DNA from 4 places in the Blautia sp. 1001283B150304_161114_C9 genome. Region 4 is predicted to be linked to each of the others. Evidence: riboswitches for the same ligand, from Rfam matches in the RefSeq annotation. Region 4 holds a riboswitch; each other region holds the start of a gene.
The links. A riboswitch is a leader RNA that binds a small molecule or an ion and turns the genes downstream of it on or off. The one in region 4 is predicted to bind cobalamin.

Region 1: it holds a riboswitch for cobalamin, as region 4 does, so the genes downstream of both, I4V44_RS12510 (ABC transporter substrate-binding protein) here and I4V44_RS10660 (hypothetical protein) in region 4, are expected to answer to the same signal.
Region 2: it holds a riboswitch for cobalamin, as region 4 does, so the genes downstream of both, I4V44_RS12655 (sirohydrochlorin cobaltochelatase) here and I4V44_RS10660 (hypothetical protein) in region 4, are expected to answer to the same signal.
Region 3: it holds a riboswitch for cobalamin, as region 4 does, so the genes downstream of both, I4V44_RS04170 (cysteine-rich small domain-containing protein) here and I4V44_RS10660 (hypothetical protein) in region 4, are expected to answer to the same signal.

The regions. Positions count from the first base shown of each region.
Region 1 is NZ_JADPGO010000024.1:42,948-48,005, forward strand. It holds gene I4V44_RS12495 (CGGC domain-containing protein) at 1-252, opposite strand, end outside; gene I4V44_RS12500 (ABC transporter ATP-binding protein) at 442-1,197, opposite strand; gene I4V44_RS12505 (FecCD family ABC transporter permease) at 1,197-2,282, opposite strand; gene I4V44_RS12510 (ABC transporter substrate-binding protein) at 2,297-3,403, opposite strand; cobalamin riboswitch at 3,519-3,788, opposite strand; gene I4V44_RS12515 (ABC-2 transporter permease) at 3,876-4,526, opposite strand; gene I4V44_RS12520 (ABC transporter ATP-binding protein) at 4,523-5,058, opposite strand, start outside.
Region 2 is NZ_JADPGO010000025.1:15,848-20,905, reverse strand. It holds gene I4V44_RS12660 (hypothetical protein) at 1-725, opposite strand, end outside; gene I4V44_RS12655 (sirohydrochlorin cobaltochelatase) at 1,050-2,447, opposite strand; cobalamin riboswitch at 2,649-2,825, opposite strand; partial or broken gene hisI (phosphoribosyl-AMP cyclohydrolase) at 3,023-3,337, opposite strand; gene hisB (imidazoleglycerol-phosphate dehydratase HisB) at 3,423-4,010, opposite strand; gene hisD (histidinol dehydrogenase) at 4,117-5,058, opposite strand, start outside.
Region 3 is NZ_JADPGO010000005.1:92,575-97,632, reverse strand. It holds gene I4V44_RS04190 (C40 family peptidase) at 1-440, shown strand, start outside; gene I4V44_RS04185 (BMC domain-containing protein) at 843-1,208, shown strand; gene I4V44_RS04180 (BMC domain-containing protein) at 1,220-1,648, shown strand; gene I4V44_RS04175 (EutP/PduV family microcompartment system protein) at 1,737-2,252, shown strand; cobalamin riboswitch at 2,315-2,509, shown strand; gene I4V44_RS04170 (cysteine-rich small domain-containing protein) at 2,923-3,219, shown strand; gene I4V44_RS04165 (C1 family peptidase) at 3,630-5,058, shown strand, end outside.
Region 4 is NZ_JADPGO010000018.1:53,698-58,755, reverse strand. It holds gene I4V44_RS10670 (DUF4832 domain-containing protein) at 1-118, shown strand, start outside; gene I4V44_RS10665 (transposase) at 206-1,306, opposite strand; cobalamin riboswitch at 1,755-1,937, shown strand; gene I4V44_RS10660 (hypothetical protein) at 2,079-3,287, shown strand; cobalamin riboswitch at 3,363-3,562, shown strand; gene I4V44_RS10655 (ABC transporter substrate-binding protein) at 3,759-5,058, shown strand, end outside.

The sequences.
Region 1 (5,058 bases), on a different contig from region 4:
ACAGACACCTACGTGGATGGCACTGATCTTTTCGCTGACCAGTCTGTCTATCTTTTCCAGGATTCCTTTGTCTTCTATGGGTTCTATCGGGTTGGCGCCTTTGCATCCGTTACAGGTCATCATTGCTGCCAGACAGGTATCTTCCGGATAATCCTGAAAGAAATCGGTTCTGTTCTGAAATGCTGCCAGGCATCCAACTCTGGCGCATACATTATTAGAATGAATACACGTCAAAATTCCTATTTTATTCATCTTTTTCCTCCATATATAGCAGGCCAGAGTCAAAAATTTTCCTGACTCTGGCCTGTCAATACTCAAACATTCGAAATCCTCTGATTTACTACGTAAATTGCTACTTTCTCATGTTTGACGAGTCCCAAGCTCCAAAGTCTTATCGTGCAAGCACGAACGACTTTCTGACCTTTTGACCCTGATATCATATTATAAAAATAAAATATGCATCTTCCCGCGGCTGTCATTTACCACTTCCGAATCTACCTGGTAAATCCTTTTGATCAGCTCCGGAGTGAGTACTTCCTGTGGAGTTCCATATCCTTCCAGCACACCATCTTTCAATACATAAATCTTATCGCAGTATGCCGCCGCAATATTCAGGTCATGGATAGCTGATATTACAGTTACGTTAAGTTTCTTTACCAGTTCCATCAGCATGATCTGATGCGTGATATCCAGATGGTTAGTCGGCTCATCGAGAATCAGTGCAGGCGTCTGCTGTGCAAGTGCTCTTGCCAGAATAACCCTCTGTTGCTCTCCACCTGACAGCGTAGAGAATGTACGATCCGCAAATGCATCCATCTGTACCGTTTTCAGTGCTTCTTCAACAATCCGGTAATCTTTTGCATTATCCCGTTCCAATGCTTTCTTATGAGGGGCACGTCCCATCAACACAACTTCCCGTACGGTAAAATCAAAGTTGTAGTAATTGTGCTGTGCCACAACTGCCATTTTTCTGGCGGAGCTTTTTACGCTCATGGAATGGAGTTCTTCGCCGTCCAGATAAACGGCACCTGCATCTGGCTTCAGGATACGGTAGATGCATTTTAATAATGTAGATTTTCCGCTTCCGTTTGGTCCGATGATCCCTACCAGTTCCTTATCCTTTGACTCTATGGAAATTCCCTTCAGTATCTGTCTGGCGTGAAATCCAACCTGAATATCTTCTGTAGTGATTTTCATTACTTACTACCTCCAAATCCATAGGATTTCCGCACAAGCAGATAAATAAAGCATGGAGCACCGATAATGGATACCAGCACACCGATCGGCATCTCAGAATTCTTCAGGATTACACGACATGCCACATCACACCAGATCAGAAAAGACGCGCCAAGAAGTGCGCTCAGTGGAAGTAATCTTCTGTGGTCAGTTCCAAACAGAATCCTGACTACATGAGGAATCACAAGTCCTACAAATCCAATCACGCCAGCACAATATACTGCAAATCCAATCATTACAGAAGCAACGATCAGGTAAAATGTTCTCAATCTGTGTAAATCTGTTCCAAGTGTGATAGAAACTTCATCTCCCAAAAGCATCAGATTCAGGTTTCGATACTGCGTCCAGAAGATGACCACACATATCAGAGTAACCGGAAGCATCACACCTACTCTGGCCCAGCTTGCCCCTGCAAGACTTCCCATGCTCCATTTCATAACTTCCGTAGCTGCATTTTTGTCATTCGTAATGTAAATAACAAAATTTGAAAAAGCAGAGCACACCGCACTGACCGCCATTCCGGCAAGGATCAGCTTAGCTGATGTTGCCTTTCCTCCCATATTTGCAATAGCAATAACTGCAAAGGAGGTAATCATTGCGCCAATAAAAGCAGTAACTCCGACAGAATTTCCGCCAAGAAAGCTTCCAATTCCAAGCATGATTGCCAGCGTTGCGCCAAGAGATGCACCGGATGAAATACCCAGTACATAAGGATCTGCCAGCGGGTTCTGCACGATTGCCTGCATTACTACGCCGCATACAGAAAGAGCCATTCCAACTGCCAGAGCCAGCAGGACTCTGGGCAGTCGGATCAGCCATACAACATCGTGAATTGCACCTTCTGCATAGGCAGACAGACTTTTTATATGAAATAATTTATAAACAATGACACTGTACACATCCTTCAGCGACAGATCAGCATTACCAAAAGTAATCGCCGCAAGTATGGAAAAAATAAGAAATCCGGCAAGCCCGATGAGGACTGCCACATACATGGATGCTCTAAACACATTGCCTTTTTTTGTCTGTGAAACCTGTTCTTTCACTGTATTTTCCTCAATCAGTCAAGATTAACGTCTGGATATAATCCTTTTGCAAATGTTTCGATTCCATCCTGTGTACGTGTTGCACTTGCATACATCTCGCTGAGCATGATCGGATAAACACGACCGTTCTTTACAGCGTCAAGACTCTGAAGTGCTTCGTCATCCTGAATAACTGCAAGCTGGTCATTCTTAACTGTTTCTGAATCATCTCCTGCATATGGCATATATACTACGAAAATTACGTCAGGATTTGCTGCAATAATATCTTCTTTTCCAACTGTAGATGCATCCGGGTTTGCCAGAGTCGCACCTAACTGTGTTACCATATCTCCACCAAGGCTCTTTGCACCATAGTTTGTGATATCTTCTCCAAGAGGTTCCAGAACCATTACGCTTGGTTTCTCTTCTACATCTGCTGTTGCTGCAAGAGTTTTATCGATCACTGCCTTTGCATCATCTACGATTGCCTGTGCTTTGTCCTGTACATCAAAAATCTTTCCAAGATTTAAGATATCTGTAAATTCATTTTCCAGAGTTCTGTCTCCGTCAGGGCGTGTGTTTGTGTTGTAATAAGTGTTGCAGCCTTTGTCGATCCAGTCTGTTACATTTCCGAGATTTTTATCAGAAAACAGGGAGCTCCAGGATAAGATCATGTCTGGCTCCAACATCGTTACAGTCTCAAGGGATGGGGTAAATTCATCAAGATAATTTGTTTTTGAAAATGCATCTTTAAGTTCATCCGGAACTTCATTGTCAAGACCTGCTGTAGCTACCAGGCGGTCTTCCAGACCAAGTGCAAGCATGGTTTCAATGCTTCCCTGATATACAGCAAGAACTTTCTCCGGTGCCTTTTCATAGGTTGTTTCGATTTCATTTCCATCATAATCATAGGTTGTGATGGTCAGAGGATATTCTGTCTTTGTACCTTCTGCATCTGATGAATCCTGTGCGTCTGCATCTTCCTGTGTATCAGAGTCTGCATCTGCTGCCGGCTGATTGTCCTCTTTGATTGTCTCAGAGTCTGCTCTCTCTGCTGCAAAAGCTGCCGGAGCTGCGGAAACTGCCATAGCTGCTGCCATCATAATTGCCATGATTCTTGTGGATAAATACCTGTTTTTCATTTGACTTCCTCTCTTTTCGTATATGTTATTTACCTGTTCGTGTAACCGAAAAGATGGGACTTCAGAAAAAGTAAAATAGAAGTGATAAAAATAACGGATACTTTTTACGGAAGCTCCTTCTTTACGCTGTCAGGCAGGTTTCCTGACTCACAGATCACAGAAAGTTTCCATAAAATAAAAACTGATACAACATCCATGCTTCAGCAGTTCATGAATGTTGTATCAGAAATATTTCCAGATACTCTCTGGCAGCCGGATTCCGCCTTCTCACATATTTATGCAATGACATATTACAATCCCGCTTTTTTTTCTGTATACAGTGGCCGCAACCGTTCAGGCATTTCACCTGATTCCCTCTCACATTACCATACACAAAATCTGCATATGATAATGTTCACTTAACAGCTTATTCAATTACGCTGATGCAATTTTAGCACACTGCTTTTATAATTACAACCATATTCGAGACACATCAGAATTCTTTCTTCTCCATAAGCCGGACACCCATCCAAAAAGACCCCATATATACAATTACTGTAAATAATACAACTCCGGCCAATACCATTCCCCAGTTCAGTCCATTCAGCCATGCATCGACTGCGTCTGCTGAAAGTCCCATTGTTTTTATCAGAATATAAACTACGGCAAATATAATAGCCCACATGACCATTGCAATATAACGTCCTTTTTCCGCTCCAAAATGTATTACAAGCGGGAGCGATACCGCCAGCATAAGAAGTGCCAGTGGAATGTATATCAGGCTGCCAATGATAGTCTCACTCAGACACCCCTGAAGTTCTGCCACACCTTTGCAGATTACTCCCGTTATCGTTGCAATTCCCCACGCTACAGCCGTAAGCCCTGCTCCCAGCAGATATTTTTCCGCCACATACTGTTTTCTGGTAACCGGCAAGGTCATAAGAAACGCAAGACCATTATCAAACTCATCATAACTTATAGTCGTAATGGCAAAAATTGCTGTGACAATCGTAAAATATCCTGTAGCAAAACTGACACTCCCGCTTCCTGCCAGATTCAGGATGACTTCCATTACAACAACCAGGATAAAAAACTGTTTCTGCTGTTTCATCAGTTCTATATCCTTTACAAATAATCCCTTCATACCTGTTCCTCCATCATCACTACCAGATCATCAATCTTTCCATTCTCAATTACAACATCTGGGTAATTTTCCATATAAAATTGTTTCTGGTTTGTCAGACACCTGTATCCATAAGCTTCTTTCCGGATCTTAATAAGGTATTGCTGATCCAGTTTTTCGTACTCTTCTTCTGCAACTTTAAGAACTGCATAATCCGACAGCAGTACATCTGTATCCTCATGAAGGATAATTTTTCCGGCATGGATCATATAAAAATCGTCACAAAGACTCTCCAGATCTGATGAAATATGTGAACTGATCAGAATAGAACTGCTTTCATTTTCTTCCATATATTCTCTCAGCATGTTCAGCACTTCATCCCTGGCTATCACATCCAGACCAACTGTGGGCTCATCCAGAATCAGCAGTTCTGCCTTATGGCTTAATGCTGCCAGTACTTTAAACTTTGCTTTCATACCAGTGGAAAATTCTTTGATTTTCTTGTCTGTGGGCAGATTGAATCTTCTGCACTGCTGCAGGAATTTCTCTCTGT
Region 2 (5,058 bases), on a different contig from region 4:
CCTGTAAGAGTTACATCCATGGTATAGTCGCCATCTTCAAGATTCAGATCTGCCAGAGTCTTACCTTCACTTGTCTTGCTGTCTTTCGCATCTTTGTCTGTGTCATCTGCTTTGGAATCTGCATCTTTATTTTCTTTATCATCTTTTTTTGCATCTGTATCATCGGATTTTACAGGATTTTTGACACTTACCTTATGGTCATACCATTTTCCTTTTGTTCCGATCAAAGCTACATCGAATTCTTCATCAATTGCGGGTACCGGGATATCAAATCCATATACTTCCTCACTCATTCCATCGCTGTATGTAACAGTATCTGTGGTTGGTTCAAGAATCTCTGCCCCGTCTTTCTGTGCATCTTCTGCCTTTCCCACAAAAAGATTTACAATTTTCTTTGAAGCAAGGCTTACATGGATAGTCATCTTGCCATCCTTTACTGTAAGGGTTCCTTTTCCGTCGTTTGTTTCATTTACATGGAACATTCCGCTGTCTGTATCAAATTCTGCTGTGTAGGTGCCATCCTCTAATGTATCACCCTTGGATGCATCTGTTTCTTTATTATCTGTATTTTCTGAATCAGCATCTTTTGCAGTGGTTTCTTCTTTATCAGTGGTTTCTTCTGTTGCCGTATCAGTATCTGTCTTTGCAGCAACCGGGCTTGTACCGATCAGAGTAGCTGAAATAGTAAGTGCTGACATTAATAATGTAAATGAACGTTTCTTCATGATTATTTCTTCTCCCTTATCTTCATATTTTTTATAGTTTTTTCTATCGTGCTGTTCAACCCATCTGCTGCAGAGCAACAGGCTTTTGAACAGGTGATGGCAAATATATTATAGTAATTCCAGAAAATAATGCAATTAAGACAGTTCCTCTGGATCTTTCTCAGATGTGCGCACGTTACTGTGAACGGAATGAACAGAAACGTGCGAACTGTTTGCAGTATTTTATGGAATTGCTATGACTTCTTTTTTTCTTATCATATAATATATCTGCCCGGAAACTTTTGCAAGTCCTCCGGGCAGTTTATCTTGTTTGAACAATATTTTTTATTCAGCATCAGCCTCTGCAGTATCAGCTGTTGTCTCAGCTGCGTCATCTGCCTGTGCATCGTCTGCACTGTCATCTGCTGCTTCGGCATCAGTATCTTCTGCCGCTGCATCGTCAGATGCTCCAAGAGAATCAATTGCTGCTTTTGTATGAGCCACATACAGATCTTCTACTGCTGCAATTCTTCCAAGACCTGCGATCTGGCAGTCAACACTGTCGAAATCACCGGATGCTTCAAACTGAGATTTCCAGGAATCTGCATCATCACCGGCCATATCATTGTTAGCGTGGTCTCCGGCAACGACCATCAGAGGACGAAGGATCACATTCTTGAATCCTGCTTCTTTTACTTTCTCGATAACCTTGTCACATGCTGTGTCTTCCGGTTCTCCCTCTACAGTTCCGATGAAAGCGTTTGTGAATCCAAGATCATCCATCTGTGTCTGCATCTGGTCATAGGTTACATTAGCTGTATGGGATGTACCATGTCCCATGAATACAAATGCTGTGCCTGCATCTGCTGCTGCTTTCATATCATCAAATCCAGCTTCCTTGCAAGCTTCATCTGTGATTGCCTGAGCAACTGCTTTCTTGTCATCATTGATCACTGTAGCGTCATCACCAACTTCACCGAGCATTGGCTCTGCAATTGCAACAGATTCAAATTTGTCTTTGTATCCATCAATTGCCTCTGTCATTTCATCATATTCTGCACCATGCATCAGATGTGTCGGCTGTACAACAAGATTCTTAACACCGTTAGCTACTGCACGGTCAAGAGCCTGCTGCATATTATCGATTACTTCATCATCTCTTGCCTGTACATGGTTGATGATAATCTGTGCTGTAAATGCACGTCTTACTGACCAGTCCGGATATGCTTTTGCAAGGGCATCCTCGATTCCTTTGATATCCTCTGCACGGCTGTCGTTGAAGGATGTACCAAAACTTACTACAAGAAGTTCATTCTCACCAATCTCATCCTGGTTACGAGGATCATCTTTGGAAGCATCACCTGTGTCACGTCCAAAGTATTCAGGGCTTGCTTCTTCACCTGTTACCAGTTCTTTCTGAGCATCTGTAAGTTTGTCCCATGCTTCTTTTGCTGCTTTGCAGTCTTCGTCAGTTGTGTCTGTTCTTTCCTGAACATAAATCTTATCGATCAGGGCACCAACTTCGTCTGCGGCTTTCTGATCATCATCAGAAGCTTCTGTTGTATCATCAGATGCTTCCTCTGTATCTGCTGCATCTGCATCGTCTGCAGCTGCTTCTGTGTCATCTGCAGCCTCTTCTGTTGCTGCATCATCAGATGCAAAAGCAACTGTACCTGTTGCTGCTGTCATGGAACAGGTCATGGATACTGCCAGTAATAAGGCTAACATGGATTTTCTTTTCATTTCGTTTTTCCTCTTTTATTTCTCGTATTTCCGGACAATTGTATGCACAAAAAAGGCAGCTGCATATTCTGCAGCTACCGCCTTCCCATAAATACATGGTTTATATGTACCAGATATATCTGTAATTTCCGATTCTGTCTGATTCATTTAATAAAAGAGCTATGTATCGTTATGAGAATACAGGTTCTGTATACCGCAGACCTTAAATTCTACGCCAAGGCAGTTCTCCTGACTTCGATCATCGCTGTTTCTCCCTTCCCGGTTTCCCAGTGGTTTCTGAAAAACAGCTCCCATACACAGTGACGGTATCGCTCCGGATTCTCACCGGATTCTCTTTTGCGCATCAAGTACGATGCAACCTTTGCGTTATAACATTGCACATATTCAATTCGGATATTCTTTTTTTATCACATTTTACCAAAAATGTCAATACAATTCGTGTATATTTTCCTTTAATGTTTGGCATTAGTGTTACTGTTCACTCCGTTCACAGTAACGTAGCCAAAATTCATTCCAGATTGCCTGCGGCAATGGAATTTTGGCTTGTATGTATATTATCGCGTTATTCATCACACTTCTGTCAGGGCTTTGAAAAAACAGGTTCTGTTTCCGGTATGGCAGGCTGCACCGATCTGCTCTACTTTAGCAAGGATCGTATCATTGTCACAATCCAGTGTAAGGGATTTTACAAACTGGAGATGTCCGGATGTGAGTCCCTTCGTCCAGAGTTCATTGCGGCTTCTGCTCCAGTAAGTCATTTTACCTGTTTCAAGAGTGGTATTAAATGCTTCTTCATTCATATACGCCAGCATCAGTACTTCGTTTGTCTGATAATCCTGAGCTATGACAGGTACCATTCCATCACTGTTTAATTTAAAATCAGACCATGCGATGCTGCTTTTTAAATTCACTGTATTTTCCATTTTCTGTCTCCATATAATTTTGTTGATTGATATTTTCGTAAATCTTCAGAATTTACAGACTGCCCTTGGTAGACAGAACATCTGTGATCCTTGGATCATAGGATGTGGCTGCGTCCAGTGCTTTGGCAAAACTTTTGAACATTGCTTCTGCTACATGGTGATTATTCCCACCTGCCAGAACCTTGATATGAAGATTCATGCCACAGGCATAGGAAATGGCATAGAAAAATTCTTTCACCATTTCTGTGGACATGTCACCAATCCTGTCTGTGGTAAACTCTGCATCCCATACAAAGTAAGGTCTTCCGGACAGATCGATCGCACAGAGCACCAGGGATTCATCCATAGGAAGGATGCAGCTTCCATAGCGCTTAATCCCCTTTTTGTCACCAATTGCTTCTTTTAATGCTGTTCCCAGAACAATTCCTGTATCCTCAATGGTGTGATGATCATCCACCTGAAGATCTCCATGGACTCTGACACTGAGGTCAAAAAGTCCATGACGGGTAAATCCATCCAGCATATGGTCAAAAAATCCCACACCTGTCTCAATATCAGAGTATCCGGTTCCATCCAGATTTATTTTTAATTTGATTTCTGTTTCTTTTGTATTTCTTTCTGCTGAGGCTTCTCTTGCCATGGTTAAGTCCTCTCTGTCTTACTTATTTTCAAACACTCTGAATCCATGTTTTTCTGTGCAAACTACAGTTTACATTATAGCAGATTTCAGATTCAAAGCCTTACCATTATTCGTTATCTTCATCCCCAAAACGAACTGCAATAGAATTTGCATGTGCAGTAAGCTGCTCAGAAGTTGCAAACTGGATGATATCTTTGTGGATGTTACGCAGCGCAGATTTTGAGTAATATACAATACTTGATTTCTTGATAAAATCATCTACGGAAAGGGCTGAGAAGAATTTGGCAGTTCCGTTTGTAGGAAGCACATGGTTCGGACCTGCAAAATAATCTCCCAGTGGCTCGGAGCTGTACTCTCCGATAAAGATCGCACCTGCATTCTTCACTTTCATCATATCTTCAAAAGGATTGGCTGTCACGATTTCCATATGTTCCGGAGCGATTTCATTGGCCGCCTCAATCGCTTCGTCCATATCCTCTGCAATCAGAATGTAGCCAAAGTTATCAAGAGATTTCTGAATGATTTCTTTTCTGGAAAGAACCTCCACGAAACCTTTTACTTCTTCATCTACTTTCTTCGCAAATTCCTCACTTGTAGTGATCAGGATAGCACATGCCAGTTCATCATGCTCTGCCTGGGAAAGAAGGTCTGCTGCCACAAAATGCGGATTAGCTGTCTCATCTGCAAGAACAAGGATCTCACTCGGTCCTGCAATGGAGTCAATGCTTACATAGCCATATACTGCTTTCTTTGCAAGAGCTACGAAAATGTTTCCGGGACCTACGATCTTGTCTACCTTCGGAATACTCTCTGTTCCGAAAGCAAGGGCACCGATTGCCTGTGCACCACCCACCTTATAAATCTCATCTGCTCCTGCTTCTTTGGCTGCTACCAGTGTGGAAGCGCATACTTTGCCATCCTTTCCGGGCGGTGTTGTCATAACAATATGCGGGACTCCTGCCACTTTCGCAGGTACAATATTCATCAGTACAGAAGACGGATAAACTGCTTTTCCACCGGGTACATAAACACCCACACGATTTAACGG
Region 3 (5,058 bases), on a different contig from region 4:
ATGGCAATGTGATTGATTCTGATAATACAGTTTCACCAGATGATTATGAGAGTGAACAGTCATCTGATTCAGATAGTTCTTCATCTTCAGGTTCAGGATCAGGATCTTCTGTAGTAGACTTTGCAACACAGTTTGTTGGCAATCCATATGTATGGGGCGGTACAAGCCTTACAGGTGGAGCTGACTGTTCAGGATTTACACAGAGTGTATATGCAAACTTCGGAGTAAGTCTTCCGAGAACTTCTTATGAACAGCAGAATGCCGGTACAGAAGTATCTTATGCTGATGCACAGCCGGGTGATTTAATCTGCTACGGTGGACACGTTGCAATCTATATGGGGAATGGACGTATCGTTCATGCATCGAACTCTGTAGATGGAATTAAGATCAGTGATAACGCAGCGTACAGAACAATTGTTTCTGTAAGAAGACTGGTATAATTAAATAAGTATAAATAATTAAATTTATAGGGGTTGAAAAGGAGCATCGCTAAGGGGGCTGATGCTCCTTTTCTTTATGTATAAGTTACCATTATTCCGCGAGGTGTTTTGGCATGAATATGCCAAAATTCCGAGACATACCGTGCGAATTTATGCGATTAGCATAAATTCTATGCATCGCGAAGCGTGTTGCTGTGAACGGAGTGAACCGTAACCATGTATAATATTTTACCGATTTTCAGGTGGATTTTACCTTGACATAAAATTGGATGGATAGTACAGTTTATGTAATTGAAGAGATACATATAAAATTTTAAATCTGTTTTTGGAGACATCAGTGGGAAAGAATATTCTCATGAATTATCCGGATTATAGTTGAATAGTGAAAGCGAGGAATGATAAATGGCAAATGACCATGTAGAACACATAAGAATTGTACAGGAAACAGTTGCTGGCAAGGAGATTACTTTTGCACATGTAATGGGAGGGCCGGCTCCGGTCATATACCAGAAGCTTGGACTGAATCCGCAGGTGGATTACCGTTCATCTGCAATCGGAATTATGAATATGACACCGCCTGAATCTGCAGTGATCGCATCTGATATTGCGGTAAAAAGCGGAAATGTTTATCTGGGATTTGCAGATCGATTTACAGGCACACTGATCATTACGGGAGAGATTTCCGATGTAATGTCAGCGATGACTGAGGTTGTGGATTATTTCAGAGACACTCTGGGTTATGTAGTCTGCAAGATTACCAAAAGATAGGAAGTGTTGGGATGGCAGGGATGACAACCAGAGAATTACTGGAAAAGCTTTATAACCAGGATTATGAGAAACTAAAGGGAAAAAAGCTGCGTATGACCAGGGTAAGGGTTCCGGGAAAGGAAGTGTGCCTAGCGCATGTGATCAATCCTTCACAGAGCTGTATTTATCAGAATCTTGGTCTGCATATTGGAGTCCATGAGGGAGAAGACCACACAGGAGAAGCAATCGGAATGATTCGTTTTACCCCATGGGAAGCAGTGGTTGTAGCTGCTGATATTGCAGTGAAAAGTGCAAATGTGGAGATTGGTTTCATGGATCGCTTCAGCGGATCATTGATCCTTACGGGAGGTCTGACGGAAGTTCAGACTGCAGTGGAAGAAGTGGTGAAATTTTTTAGAGAGGTGCTTGGCTTTAAGACTTGTGCAGTTCACAAAAGTTAAAACATACGAAAAGTCAGTTATTCTGTACCGATGGTGCTTATGTAATTGCCGGAATAGCTGAGAGAAGTGAAAGGGACAGACATTAAATATGAAGAAAATATTTCTGATGGGCAGAAGTGAAGCAGGTAAGACTTCATTAACGCAGGCATTAAAAGGCGAAAAACTTCATTATGTAAAAACGCAGTATACGAATACGGATGATGATACCATTGATTCGCCGGGAGAGTATGCAGAGTCCAAGCATTTCAGCGTAGGGCTGGCCTGTTTTTCTTTTGAAGCAGATGTGGTGGCAATGGTACAGTCAGCAGATGAACCTTTCAGTTTGTTTGGCTATGGCAGTAATGCATTTATTCTGAGACCACTGATAGGAATCATTACGAAAATAGATTCTCCTTATGCGAATGTTCCAATGGTGCGTCAGTGGATGCTGAATGCAGGATGTGAAAGAATTTTTCTGGTAAACAATGTGACCGGAGAGGGGATTGATGAGCTGAGAGCGTTTTTGAATGAGGATGTTCCAAAGCTGAGTCTGGAAGAAGCAAAATTCAGACAGAGTCTTGGTCTGAATGAATGGGATCCGCTGCCGGAAGGTGTGGAATATTGAAAAATATATTGATAAATAGTTGACAAGCTTGTTGCAGGGTGTTATTATAATGACAGTATAATTCCATACAGAACATATTAAGTGCTGATACTGTGAGAAAGAGCAGTACAGAAAGAGGGAATCAGGTGAGAAACCTGAGCGATCCGGTCACTGTAACAGAGGAGCAAATCTCAGAATGTCCATTGTGCCATAGCATGAGAAGGAGAGAGGAGCGATGAGCCTGGAGCCAGGAAACCTGCTTGGTATGGCGAGGTTAAACTTCCGTGTAAAGTGTAACAACCAACTCCGTTGAATCCGCAGCTTCGGAGTGTTGTCTGCTTTTATCGAAGGCAGACATTTTTTATGGAATGCGCCTGTTCTTTATGAATTATACATGATTAAATGGCAGGCGATACTACTTCGGATTTATTCGTTCCCTCCGCGCACTCATGAACGGATTTTTTTCTACCCCGGGGTAGCATCGCTCCCTCTTATTAATTTTAAATGTATGATCTGTGAAAAATACTGTAATGAATTTTCAATGCTTTGTTATGTGAAGAGAAATTGATAATTTATTAGAGTATTTTTTTTATTTCGTCCTCTGTCCTCTGATGGGTGGGATTGATGGAGACTGAGAAAACGGAATTATTCTGGAAAGATAAAAACTTGCAACAGGAGAGGAGAGGTAGCAATGGAGAAACCTTATTGGGAAGGGAAAGAATATTCTTATTTCAGCCATAAGAAATGTGAATTTTTTCCGTGTCATAAGAATGCAGATCCGGATGATTTTAACTGTCTGTTCTGTTATTGCCCGCTATATGCCCTGGGTGAGAAATGCGGTGGGAATTTCCGGTATACGGAAAAGGGAATTAAAGACTGCACAAACTGTATGCTTCCGCATAAGCGAAAAAACTATGGATATGTCACAGGAAAATACCAGGAACTGGCTGATATGATGAAAAGAGCAAAGGAAAGTATCAGCAAATAAGAGGAGAATGCGTTGCTGCTTAGAACGGAGTGAACAGTAACAATGTGTCAGATTAGCACAAATAAGAAAGAACGATTTTCATTGTAATACAATGCTTGTTCTGCTAGAATAAGGATAGCAAAAGAGAAGAGTCTGTAAGATTTTCAAGTCTGTTCTGAGTTAGTATATAAAGCATTTCACACACATTTTCCACACTTTTCACATGCACAGAAGAAAATGCATCACAGGCATTTGACGTCTTTTCCTGGCGACATTTTCTTGTCGGCAGAGCTCTGCATTTCTACATAGAGCCGTCGGAAAACAGGGAAAATTTACTGTTTTCCGACGGTTTTTGTCATTGATCATGGTTGAAAAACAAAAAAGATACTGATATAATAATATTATATTTACGCAAGGGAGTTAACTACTACATGAAAAAAAGAAATACAGCGATACGCGCATTGTCAGTTTTTCTGGCTTATGCAATGGTTTGTACATCGGTACCCGTTGCGGGTCAGGAAATGTTTGGATCCGGAGTCAACAGAGAGACAGAAGAAAATACATCAGATCTGAAAGAATTTCAAAGTTCACAGGCAGATGAATTTGGAACAGATACGGAATCTGATGCAGAACTGTTCGGAAGCGATGATGCAAAACAGGAGTTCCAGGATGGAGAAGCAACGGAAGAAAATACAGATGGAATTCGATATATCAAAGGTCGTCCGTTGACAGAAGAGGAAAGAAAAGAAGAGTTAGAACCTTTTAAAAATTTAAAACCGATAGATCCGGGACCTGAAGTAGAGAGTGATCTGACATCAGTTTACGCTGCATATGGAAGCAGAGAAACAGCATTTCCATCCTCCTATGATTCCAGAAAAGAAGGACTGGTTACTTCTGTAAAAAATCAGAATCCATTTGGAACCTGCTGGGCTTTTGGGATGGCGGCAATTATGGAAACTTCACTTCTGGCACAGAATAAAGGAACTTATGATCTGTCAGAGGAACACTTATCATACTTTTTTTCAAACAGACAGAATGATCCGTTGGAAAATACTCCCGATGATGTGAACTCGGTACTGGGAGATTATCATGAGATAGGAGGCAATGATTATCTGGCGGCTATCTATCTCAGCACCTGGTCGGGAATGACTACAGAAGATGATGTGCCGTTTCCTACGGATTCTTTGCATCAGCAGAATCTGAGTGTACAGATTCCGGAGAGTAAGGCTTATAATTCTGTGGCATATCTGAAAAATGCATCTTTTTCCAAATACAGTGAGGAACGTATGAAGGAAATGCTGCTGAATGATCATGCAGTATCCATAATGCTTTATATGAAAGATAATTATGCAAATCCAGATACGGCTGCATATTGTTATCCTGTTGGAAAATCGAGTTCGACTGTGATTAATCATATTGTAACAGTCGTAGGATGGGATGATAATTATTCAAAGAATAATTTCCTGCCTGTTTCCAATGTGACATCAGATGGTGCCTGGATCATAAAAAACAGTTGGGGAGAGAACAAGGGAGATGGGGGATATTACTATCTTTCCTATCAGGATCCCAATATCAGTAATCTTGTAAGTGCAGAGGCAGTGACTGTTTCTGATCAGAAATATAATAATAACTATTTTTATGATGGTTCTTCAGCTATTTCTTCTATAAAAGTACAGCCTGGACAGTCAGTATCAGTTGTTTATGAAACGAAGGCAGGGAATGGAAACGAAGAGGCTCTGGGAGAAATCAATGTAGTTACCATGAATGATAATGCTTCATATAAAATACAGGTATATACAGATCTTACAGATCTTTCAGATCCGGAAAGTGGAACTGCTGCGTATACGCAGCCCTGTGAAG
Region 4 (5,058 bases):
GGCCGGAAAGAAATATAAGATCAGTATAGGTATTGAAGATCCGATGACTGGGAAATTAGCTGTTCGATTTTCAATGAAAGGAACTTATAATGAAGGGAAAAATTATCTTTTTCAGTAAACTGAAAGAGTTACGTTTTGATATTTAGAAACTAAAATTACCTTATTTAATTACTATAAATGAGCAAATTTGAAAAAATGCACAAAATTATCCTGCTAATTTCATAAATGCTTCAAAATCATCACTTGCTTTTGCACATAGGAATAGATACTGATACTTTTCCTGATGAACGGCACTACAGATCCGATGATATCCATCTTGAAAAGACCGATATCCGCCAGTTCCTGTGACACAAATATAATGTGTCAGTGACATCAACAGCCAGTACCTCTGTATTCCCTTTGAGGAGCGTATCTGGTATGTATCCAGGGCCAGATGGTTTTTGCATTGCCTGAAAAATATCTCAATCGGCCATCGACAAACATAACAGGAAAGGATCTCCTGTGTAGATAAGGATACATTTGTGCTAATGAAAGCACGTAGTGCTTTAGGATTACCAAATGCTTTTTCAGGATAGCTTAAAAGAACAACTGCATTTTCTATGCCGCTGAGGTTTCCCTCATACCGGTACACATAATAGTTGCGTTTTTTGACTGTGACGAGGTCAAATCCTTTATGTGTTGTGGATCGTTCAGCAGCCAGTTCACTGAGTTTCTTTTTCATTCCTGATGGATACAGCAGACGGTTTGTTTTCAAAGCACCAATGGTATGGAACCCTTTCTGTACAAAAGTATTGATTATTTTTTCAGAAACATACCAGCAGTCACAAAGGAAATAAGACATTACTGGTGGAACAGGCAGTTCCTTTGCAATATTTTGTACAATATCAATCTTGGAAATTGATTTATTGTACATTACAAAAGCATAGTTCAGGACAATGCCGTTACAGGAAAGCATAACAGCTACTGCCTGATGTCCGTAGTCCTGTTTCCCCTTTAAATGGGATTGGTGAAAGTACGCATCTTCAATCGGATGCAGAGCCTGTGACGAAGGCTTTGTCTTTGAAGCTATCGTATCGTCTACAATGCAGAAAACAGGCTTTCCGGTGCGTGCTGCTTCTGAATAAATAATCTCTATAACAGAACGTTTTAACGTATCTGAAAGTAGAGAATCATCCCATTTCCCTGAATTAAGGAAATGTGCAATCGTAGTTCTGTGACAGGAACTGTTTTTAGCAAAATCCGTGGTTTTTCCATGATATCCTGAAATGAAAATGCTGATCAGGATACTTATAAGGTGGTTTATCACCCGGTTCGAATAAAATTTGCATAAATTTAATTTCTTAAGCTGGTTGTATATGAATGCGGAATGATGTATAGTATTTGCGAGAGACACCTTCTTTCGTAAATGTTGCAAATGTTTGTTTAGGCACTTTCATTATACAACACACGGAATCGAGGTGTCTTTCTTTTATGCAAAATCACGAACTTGCTCATTTATAGTAGTAAAAATATTTTAGCATAAACAAAGAAATGCCACAAGAGAAGGTAGTGCTGCAAAGAGACCCTTATTATGGAATAGATACTGGAATCTGAATATTCAAGACCATAGTAAAAGTGAATAAAAAAACATATAAATATTAGATGTAAATTATTGACGTTAACCAAATGGAATTATATAATAAAAATATAATGAAGTTGGGGAAAAGCCTTAGCGCGGAGTAAAAATAGTTTTTGACTTTTAGCCCCTGATATCATATTATAAAAATAATGCATGTTTCCAGTAATATGGAATTAAAAGGGAAACCGGTGCAAGTCCGGTACGGTCCCGCCACTGTAAAAGGGAGCTTTTTATCATATACGTCACTGCTGAAGAGGCGGGAAGACGATAAAATGCGATGAACTTAAGTCAGGAGACCTGCTTGCATTGGAAAAAAGGTTATTTCTTACGGTGTATAAGAAAGGCTTTATTTTTATACCTAAAATACATTTTAAGAAAAGAATCTTTTTTATTTCAGGAAAGGATGTGAGAAAAGAAAACTTGAACTTTTATACAAATACGATAGAAAGGTAAAAAAGGAATGAAAAAGATAATAAGTTTTATATTGACAATGATTATGCTGCTCACCTGCACCAGTATTTCAGTTATGGCAGCCGATACTCAGAGTGATACAACAAATCAGGACGGAAAAATGACAATAGGAGTGTCCGTATATAATCTGAATGATGCAGAAGTAAGAGCATTTAGAAATTATTTTGAAAATTATGTCGGCATGGCTTTTGATGTCGAGTTTTTATATTCTTCCAGTATAAGTACAGCAGAAGAAGAAATCAGCTTTATCAACGAGCTTCATGAAAGAAATGTAAAGGGAATTATTTCTTTCCTTTCCTCAGATCTTGAAGAAGTTCTTCCGGTATGTGAAGAATATGGTATGTATTATGTACGTGGCTCAGGAACGATCAGTGATGAAATGTATGAGAAAGTAAAGGATAATCCTTATTTTCTGGGAACAATAGGAACATCTGTTGAAACAGAAATGGATGCGGCTGCCAATATGGCGGAGTATTTTGTTTCAGAGGATCAGAATAACCAGAATCATTACATAATAGCATGTGGAGGATCTGCTATCGGTAATGAGATGCATCGTCTGAGAACGATTGGTATTCTGAATAAGCTTCAGGAAGCATATGGCCTGTCATATGAGAAGTCTGTAGAAGAACTGGTGAATACGCAGGATACTGAAGAAATTGAAACAGGCAGTGACATTAAGATTACTCTGGTTCCGGGGTATCCAAAAGATCACCTGGATGAAAAGCTGGCTGATTCGCTGAATACAGGAGAGTATAATGTTATTCTGAGTGTAGTGAGCGCAAGTGATTTTATCAAGATAATTGATGCTTATGAAGAAGAGAACAGTACAGATGTATTGTTGGGTTCCATTGACTGTTTTACAGAAGATACATACGAAATGTTTAATAAAAAGGGATATAACGGCAAGGAAAGAATCGACTATCTTGTAGGAAAATACGGTGCTATCGTTGCACCATCATTTGTTGCCATGAAAAATGCTCTGGAAGGCTTTGCAGAAGATTACCGTGAAGATGGAAGTGCTTTCCGGCTGCAGCAGTCATTCTGGACAGCGGATTCAGTAGATGAGTTTAATAAGCAGTATGCGTTATCTATTGGAATGTATGATAATACATATAGTGTAGAGGACATGATGGAAGTTCTGAAATCCTATACACCGGAAACAAATTTTGAGAAATTCCGGAAATTTACGGAAAAATAGATAGAAAATAAGAGTCTAAAATAATTGACGTATACATGATGGTATGTTATGATAAATGAGTATTCATACGGTCATTTAATGATTTTAGAGATAAGTTCAGACCAGCAGAAGCGTCCTGCTGGTCTGATTAAAAGGGAAACCGGTGTAAATCCGGTACGATCCCGTCACTGTGATAGTTGGTTTTCAGCTGAATGCCACTGGAAGATGTTTTTCTGGGAAGGTGCTGAAAATGGGTAAGCTTAAGTCAGGAGACCTGCTTATTTCTGGTAAAAGAGATTCTTGCGGACGACGAGAAATCCTGATTAAGAGTTACAACTTCATGTGTTGCATATATATGTTTGATTCTTTAATGGTAAGATTTCGTGACGGATGTGGGAGCATCTGTCTTTTTTTTCGTTCAAAATCACAGGAATGGACAGTATGAGAAGGAAGAAAAACAACGAAGAAACAAAAAAAGAAAGGAAGTAAAGGATGAAAAAAACAAAAAGAGAATTACTTGTGTTAGCAGCGGCAACAACAGTTGCATTATTAATGGGAGTTACTGTACAGGCGAAGGGTGATGAGAAGGTTTTAAACTTCGGATGTCAGATGTACACAGATGGATGTGTAAACAGTGCAAATGATGAAAACGGTGGATGGAATGCTATGAGATATGGTATTGCTGAAGCATTATTTAAATTCGATGACAATATGGAAGTTATCCCGTGGCTTGCTGAGAGTTATGAAGTAAATGACGAGCATACAGAATGGACGATCAAGCTGAAAGACGGAATTAAATTCTCTGACGGATGTGATTTAACTCCGACAAAGGTAAAAGAGTATTTTGATCACATGAAAGAGGTAGGACCTTCCGGATCTGCCAAACCGGAGAAATATCTGGAATTTGAAGCAGAAGTTACTGTAGATGATGATGCAAATACTATTAACATCAAAACAAGCAAACCATATGCAAACCTTGTAGGACAGCTCTGCCACCCAACTATGGGAATCACAGATGTAGAACATATTGAAAACTACGATAATGGAATTATTGGAACAGGTCCATACAAGATTGAAGAATTCAATGGTGTAGGTGTTGGTTATACATTAGCTGCAAATGAGTATTATCGTGAAGATGTTCCATACGATAAGATCAATCTGCTGTTCATGGGAGATAACTCCGCAAAAACAATGGCTCTCCAGAGTGGTCAGGTAGACTTGGTTGAGAATATCACAAATGTAGCAGATATTCAGGATTTCCAGGACAGTGATGACTTTACTGTTGATATTGCATCCGGTGTACGCTGCGGATTTGCATGGATGAACTTTGATGGTGTTCTTGGAAACAAAACACTTCGTCAGGCAATCCTGATGGCAATTGATAATGATACAATCTGTAATTCCAGAACAATCGGTGGACTTTATACACCAGGATTCTCCGTACTGCCTTCTACTCTGAACTATGACTATGACAAACTGGAAAATCCATATACCTATGATCCGGAAAAAGCAAAACAGATTCTGGATGATGCAGGAATCGTTGATACAGACGGAGATGGAATCCGTGAACTGGATGGTCAGAATATCAACCTCAGATATATTTCTTATGAAAACCGTCTTCTGAATGACTTTGCAGATGCTCAGGCACAGTATCTTGCAGAAATCGGTATTGGTGTTGTTCCTGAATACGGAAGCTCAGATGATCAGTGGAGTAAACTTGCAGCACTGGATTATGACTTTAATAACAATAACTGGATCACTGTTGGTACCGGAGATCCTCTGGCATATATGG